2 regions of the Halobacillus sp. K22 genome follow, and region 2 is predicted to be linked to the other one. Evidence: a T-box and tRNA genes for the amino acid it is inferred to sense, from the RefSeq annotation. Region 2 holds a T-box; the other holds one or more tRNA genes.
What was found. The T-box of region 2 lies ahead of trpS (tryptophan--tRNA ligase). A T-box ahead of a tRNA ligase gene usually reads a tRNA of that ligase, here a tRNA-Trp.
Positions count from the first base shown of each region.

Region 1 (3,476 bases), on a different contig from region 2:
CTCTCGAACTGTCATCCGTACCGCGTCTATTGGAAGCTGCCCTTCGATCACCGGTCTTGTACCGGAAGTGGTGACCATAAACGTGTTCTCTGGATTTCCAGACAAAGAGCGAACCGCTCCTTCTGCGTTAAGCGAATAATATTGGGTATCCTTATTTTGCATGAACGCCTCTAGTCCCGTTTCATTAATCACCTTAAAAAATTCTTTCGGAGAGATCCGCCCGTGCATGTCCTGCCTTAAGTGATGAACTTGATGATTCTGCTTCTGATAACGATTCCGTTTAATTTCATACTCTTTTTCATCCAGTTTCAACTCTACAGAATAATTACTTTCTCTGTTCCCTTGTGCGACTACCTTAAAATTATAGAACAGTGACTGCACGGCTCCTTTATCCGTGAATTCCATTTCAAGTCGCTGCAGTCGTGGGTTGTGAATATCATTAAATGTATTCTTAACCATGTTCCAGTGCTCGGTAAAATCAAATTCTTCAGACGCAGAGAGGCTTTGAGCAGTATCTATGTGACGTGGACGCTCGTACACATAATTTTGAACAGGCGGAATGATTAAAGATGTAAGGAAGAGGAACAGACCTAAGTAAGCTGCATACCGTTTCGCTAACCGATTCCAAGCAGGCTCCCGAAAAAACATTAGAAAAATGATAAACCCTAACGGAAGAGACCACTGATTAATTGAGAACGCAAAAGCGCCTAGAAACGAGTATCCTAGAAGCTTCAGGAACAAGTAAGGCTCTTCTCTCCCCCACTTGCGGTAAATGTACATAATGATTCCAAATTGAACGATGTATAGAATGAGATAGAGCAATGGACACCCTCCTTTATCACCATAAATTCTATCATGAATTCCAGAGTACCCGAATACCATACTGACTTTTTACAGGAAACTCTGAGGAGTGAATACCTCCTGCTCTTCAAATTCTTCAATCTGACCGATCATCTCTTCATTCAGCACAAAAAACCAATGCCCTTATTAGACATTGGTTTAATAATATTCAGTTAAGAAAGGGGACCAAGTAAAACTCAGCCCCCCATCCCTTCTATGACAATTGGCGTTCATACACTACTTCATTGGTTTCTGGATCTAAAGCATCCACCTTCATGTCCACAACGCGGCCATCTGCATTACTTTTAAAACCCCATAAGCGAATATAATTATTCATGTTATAGTCGCGGAAAGTAAGATGCACCTTTCTCAATTCTTCATTTTCACCTGGCTCTTCTTTAATCACACACTCCTGAAATTTCATCGTTTCAGAAGGCTGACTTAATATATAGTCATACATGATCTTTTCAAGTTCAGGAAAAGCCATTCCACCGTTATCTAAGCAAGTATTTTTAAATTCATTGTAGTCTGTAATGTGATGGATGATCTTAGATTCGTTTGGCATGTTTGTTCCTCCTAGATTAAACAGTTACCTATCTCTTTCCCTATAAGATGCATGAGAAAACCCTCTTGAGATCATTATGACACTGCTAAAAAAACACTTTTTTAGTCAAACGAAAAACGGCGTTATCCTTTAAGGATAACGCCGTCATTAGATTAATATTTAATACCGGTGGCCGGGGTCGAACCGGCACTCCGTAAGGAACACGATTTTGAGTCGTGCGCGTCTGCCAATTCCGCCACACCGGCATAATCTCATTGGAGGCGGCAACCGGAATCGAACCGGTGATAAAGGAGTTGCAGTCCTCTGCCTTACCGCTTGGCTATGCCGCCATTACAAGATCAGTAGTATTTTAGTTTATTCTAACATGTGTTCAATTATGATTGAAATATTATGGAGCGGGAGACGGGATTCGAACCCGCGACCCCCACCTTGGCAAGGTGGTGTTCTACCACTGAACTACTCCCGCAGTGGAAAATGGCTGGGCCAGCTGGATTCGAACCAGCGCATGACGGTACCAAAAACCGTTGCCTTACCGCTTGGCTATGGCCCAAAGTGAAATTAAATGGGGCGGCTGATGGGAATCGAACCCACGAATGCCGGAACCACAATCCGGTGCGTTAACCACTTCGCCACAACCGCCATAGAAAAAAGCAGGGGTAGTAGGAATCGAACCCACATTGACGGTTTTGGAGACCGTAGTTTTACCATTAAACTATACCCCTATTTGAATGATTAAATTAAAATGGTGGAGGGAGTAGGACTCGAACCTACGAACCCGATGGGAGCGGATTTACAGTCCGCCGCGTTTGGCCAACTTCGCTATCCCTCCATGTTGTATATGCCTACTAGCATCAAATGGTGCCGGCCAGAGGACTTGAACCCCCAACCTACTGATTACAAATCAGTTGCTCTGCCAGTTGAGCTAGGCCGGCTAAAAAATGGTGGCTCGGGACGGAATCGAACCGCCGACACACGGATTTTCAGTCCGTTGCTCTACCGACTGAGCTACCGAGCCGAATCTTATGTATAGCCTAAGTATGAAAATGGCGGTCCGGACGGGACTCGAACCCGCGACCTCCTGCGTGACAGGCAGGCATTCTAACCAACTGAACTACCGGACCATATAATTGAAACGTTAATGAACAAAGAATTGAATTCAATGTAGTCCATTAAGTTAATTTGGTTGCACTTTTCAGTACTACCATTATTGATGAACGAAGAAGTAAGTTCGACGTGGTACATCAATATTAATTGGTTGCGGGGGCAGGATTTGAACCTGCGACCTCCGGGTTATGAGCCCGACGAGCTACCAGACTGCTCTACCCCGCGATAATGTGGGTTTTCTAATTCCCATAAAGTATGAAGTTACCTTGCGGTAATGGTGGAGGATGCAGGGCTCGAACCTGCGACCCCTTGCTTGTAAGGCAAGTGCTCTCCCAGCTGAGCTAATCCTCCATATGAAGTGGTGACCCGTACGGGATTCGAACCCGTGTTACCGCCGTGAAAGGGCGGTGTCTTAACCACTTGACCAACGGGCCATTGTGGAAAAATGAACTTATGGCGGAGAGCGAGGGATTCGAACCCTCGAAACCGTGGTAACGGTTTACACGAATTCCAATCGTGCTCCTTCGGCCAGCTCGGACAGCTCTCCAAAATATGGCTCCAACGGTAGGATTCGAACCTACGACCGATCGGTTAACAGCCGATTGCTCTACCACTGAGCTACGTTGGAATAATGTAAAACCTGGCGGTGTCCTACTCTCACGGGGATCGACCCGACTACCATCGGCGCTGAAGAGCTTAACTTCTGTGTTCGGCATGGGAACAGGTGTGACCTCTTCGCCTTCACCACCAGATCTTATTTCCTTTTTTCAAGGACAAGATATATTGTATTGTTTTTCGAGCAAAAAATCAAGGGTAAATTACAAGTTTTTTTGTAAACCCTCAAAACTGGATAAGGACCATTCAACCATCGGACGAGCGAACGTCTCTTCCGACTTCTTTTTTAAAGGATAGATAAGTCATCGATCCATTAGTATCCGTCAGCTCCACGTGTCACCACGCTTCCACC
Region 1 covers NZ_JBQQCN010000049.1:3,920-7,395, forward strand. Annotated here, with positions in the region: gene ACTWPM_RS20375 (hypothetical protein) at 1-822, opposite strand, end outside; gene ACTWPM_RS20380 (hypothetical protein) at 1,055-1,405, opposite strand; tRNA gene ACTWPM_RS20385 (tRNA-Leu) at 1,569-1,650, opposite strand; tRNA gene ACTWPM_RS20390 (tRNA-Cys) at 1,661-1,734, opposite strand; tRNA gene ACTWPM_RS20395 (tRNA-Gly) at 1,797-1,871, opposite strand; tRNA gene ACTWPM_RS20400 (tRNA-Gln) at 1,881-1,955, opposite strand; tRNA gene ACTWPM_RS20405 (tRNA-His) at 1,969-2,044, opposite strand; tRNA gene ACTWPM_RS20410 (tRNA-Trp) at 2,057-2,127, opposite strand; tRNA gene ACTWPM_RS20415 (tRNA-Tyr) at 2,149-2,234, opposite strand; tRNA gene ACTWPM_RS20420 (tRNA-Thr) at 2,262-2,337, opposite strand; tRNA gene ACTWPM_RS20425 (tRNA-Phe) at 2,345-2,420, opposite strand; tRNA gene ACTWPM_RS20430 (tRNA-Asp) at 2,450-2,526, opposite strand; tRNA gene ACTWPM_RS20435 (tRNA-Met) at 2,658-2,734, opposite strand; tRNA gene ACTWPM_RS20440 (tRNA-Val) at 2,785-2,860, opposite strand; tRNA gene ACTWPM_RS20445 (tRNA-Glu) at 2,869-2,943, opposite strand; tRNA gene ACTWPM_RS20450 (tRNA-Ser) at 2,964-3,056, opposite strand; tRNA gene ACTWPM_RS20455 (tRNA-Asn) at 3,063-3,137, opposite strand; rRNA gene rrf (5S ribosomal RNA) at 3,148-3,261, opposite strand; partial or broken rRNA gene ACTWPM_RS20465 (23S ribosomal RNA) at 3,418-3,476, opposite strand, start outside.
Region 1: it has a tRNA-Trp gene. The T-box ahead of trpS (tryptophan--tRNA ligase) is inferred to sense a tRNA for this amino acid. The anticodon was not compared.

Region 2 (3,476 bases):
ACCTTTATTGAAAATGATTTGCAGGATCTGCCGTTGTCTTTATTACAGGACATCCATAGAAAGACGTACATGAAAAAGAATCAAGACAGACAGACGGTTGAATATGCGGCCGTGGTAACAAACGGTGAAGACGTCCTTGTATTTGACACCCTTGGCTATACCCTGCCTGTTAAGAAAAGCCGATTAATTCCAAGACAAGAGCGTCTCGTATTTGAGATGGTCCAGGGTAAGAAACCAGCTTCCTATTCAATAGAAGAAAATGTATTGAAAGAACACCACATTCTTTCTCTCGACCCTGCGAAAATGGCAGGCCTGACCCGAAGAGAGAGGCAGTTAAAACAATTACTTATGATGGCGCTCGACCAATTGAAGAATTCCGATCACCCAGAGGAAATCAGATATTGGCTTACCGAGTGGGACCCAGATCAATATCCATACTTGAAGCAGATGACGAATGACGAAGCATGGGACCTCTTATATGAAGGAACGTGCAAGGGATGGACTTCTCTTCATGAAGAACTCTGTGAAAAAATCGTCAAAGGGCAACCCTTTTTTGAAACCATATGGCAAGGAGAAAACCAGCACGTCTCCCACAAAATAAACAGCCAGAATTGAGCGAGAGCACTCAATTCTGGCTTTTCTTCTGAAAACATACTTATTTTTTCTTTCTCACGCGGCCAAGCCCCATGGCTTTCTTCGCTTTACGCAGCATTTTATTGGCTTCAAAAGAAGCATTTTCAGCTCCTTTATCTAAAATATCATCCAGCTCTTCGGATTCTATCAACTCATAATAACGGTCCTGAATAGGTTTCAGGGTTTCCACAACAGCGGCTCCAACGTCCTGTTTGAAGACTCCATATCCTTCGCCTTCATATTTAGCTTCCAGCTCTTCAATGCTTTTGCCAGAGCAGATCGAGTAAATAGTCAGCAGATTGGATACTCCCGGTTTATTTTCCTTATCGAATTTAACAATGCCTTCCGAGTCCGTTACGGCACTTTTTACCTTTTTCATTATCTTATTCTCATCATCAAGCATTGAAATAAAGCCTTTTTGGTTTTCGTCAGACTTACTCATTTTCTTAGTTGGATCCTGCAAAGACATAATTCTTGCCCCTGTTTTTGGAATGCGGACCTCAGGGACAGTAAAGATGTCATTATACTTATTATTAAAACGCTGAGCCAGATTCCTAGTCAGTTCAAGATGCTGCTTCTGGTCTTCACCTACAGGCACAATGTCTGTTTGATAGAGCAGAATATCCGAAGCCATGAGAGGAGGATACGTCAAAAGACCTGAAGTTACGCCTTCCTTACCTCCAGCTGATTTGTCTTTAAACTGGGTCATTCTCTCAAGTTCTCCTATATAACTGACACATTGGAGCATCCATCCGAGCTGCGTATGGGCCGGTACTTCTGACTGAATAAATAACGTGGATTTCTCAGTATCGATGCCTGAAGCTAAATACAAAGCAGCGAGAGAGCGGATGTTATCCCTGAGTTTCAAGCGGTCCTGAGGTACAGTAATCGCATGCTCATCCACGATACAGAAATAGCATTTTTGATCATGCTGCATGTCTACGAAGTGCTTCATCGCTCCTAAATAGTTCCCGAGTGTTAATGTGCCGCTCGGTTGAATTCCTGAAAAAATGGTTTTCATTAATTTCACCTCATCATAAGTTTTTGGCTATAAAAAAAGATCATTCATCTCCTCCAATATGGAAGGGACGAATGATCCGCGGTGCCACCCTGATTACTTTTAAAATTAAAAGTCAACTTCATGATCGGTAACGCTGATCCTGCGTCGATAGAAGCTCCTAAGGCCCACTTCCTCCCACTGATCCTGACTGTTCGCAGCTTCCACAGTCTCTCTGAAAAGATTACAATGCCGAGTACTTTTCCTTATTCATAGCCTTTAGTTTTATATTGTAAGAATTAATATTATATCCGATAATTTTTTAATGTGCAACTAGCTAGAGATTATAGTAAAGTGCCAGTAAAGCCAGTAAACCTGCCGTTAACATTCCCCCATGAAAAAGGAAGAACTTCAGCCACGTACTTTCAATGGTCTGCGACGGAAGCGGCTTCTCTTTCCAGTCATCAAGATAATCCTTCTGTTTCGAAACGCGGTTGTAAAACCTTCTCATACTATACGTAATGGCATCGAAGAATCCTCCCCGGATCACCCATAGAAGAATCCCGACAAACAAATAGAAATAGGCAATATAGAAAAGCTGGTTAATAAAATGGAATAAATCATAGACAGGAGCCAAAAGGGCAAAAAGCAAGCCGACAAGCAGAAGATTGCCTGCGACACCCATCCATTTATTTCTTAGCACATTCACTGAATGTCACACCTTTCATAAAAACTCGTACATATTATACCACGACTTTACCTATGAAGGAATTGTAAATGGGATTAATAAACAGAAAATTCTGGGTTGAACAAATATTGAATGATATATTCACTTACTTTAACGTACAGCCGCATTAAACAAGGATTCTCTTTCCTTTGAGGTTCTTTTTTATACAAAAAAGCTTATAATTTATTAAATTCGACAACATAATATTGTAAAATAAACTAGGTAAAAAGTCACATTTTATGTTACAGAAAAGTAATAATGATGGGCTTCATACTATTTTTCAGAAAAAAAGGTAATGCAAAATAGTTAGAAAACTTGTATAATTCGTATTGTGGACAAAGCGCCACGATACTTTTAGAAAAATTAGGGGAGGTCTTTTCTACATGAAAAAGACAAATTGGTTATTGCTGGTACTAGCATTAGTACTAAGCATGTTCCTGGCTGCATGTTCAGGAGGAGGAAATGAATCCGGAGGAGATTCAGGTTCTTCTGAAAACGGCGGGGATTCAGAGAATACTGAAGAACAATCTTCAGGAGATAGCGAACAAGTACTTAACATTACGGACAGTGCAGAGATCCCAACAATGGATCCAGCACTTGCTACAGACGCAGTAGCTTTCCAATTCCTTGGTTCCACAATGGACGGGCTTTATCGTCTAGGTGAAGGTGGAAAACCAGAACCAGCAATTGCGAAAGACCACGAAGTAAGTGAAGATGCCCTTACTTGGACATTTAACCTGCGTGAAGATGCAACATGGTCAAACGGTGAGCCTGTTACAGCGAACGACTTCGTTTACGCTTGGCAGCGCGCTGTTAACCCAGATACAGGATCTGAATATGGTCCTTACATGATGGGTGGAGTTATTAAAAATGCAACTGCTATCGCTGACGGCGAAACACCTCCAGAAGAACTGGGAGTAAAAGCAGTAGATGATTATACGCTTGAAATTACGCTTGAAAAACCGATTCCTTATTTTGAATCATTAACTACTTTCGGTACATTCCTTCCATTGAACCAGAAGTTCGTTGAAGAGCAAGGAGAAGAATTCGCTCTTGAAGCTAATACTCTAGTTTCAAACGGTCCTTTCACAATGACTGAATGGAACCACGGCGAAGGCT
Region 2 covers NZ_JBQQCN010000022.1:22,330-25,805, reverse strand. Annotated here, with positions in the region: gene ACTWPM_RS15090 (YjbA family protein) at 1-615, shown strand, start outside; gene trpS (tryptophan--tRNA ligase) at 656-1,654, opposite strand; T-box leader at 1,715-1,913, opposite strand; gene ACTWPM_RS15080 (DUF3899 domain-containing protein) at 1,968-2,339, opposite strand; gene ACTWPM_RS15075 (peptide ABC transporter substrate-binding protein) at 2,741-3,476, shown strand, end outside.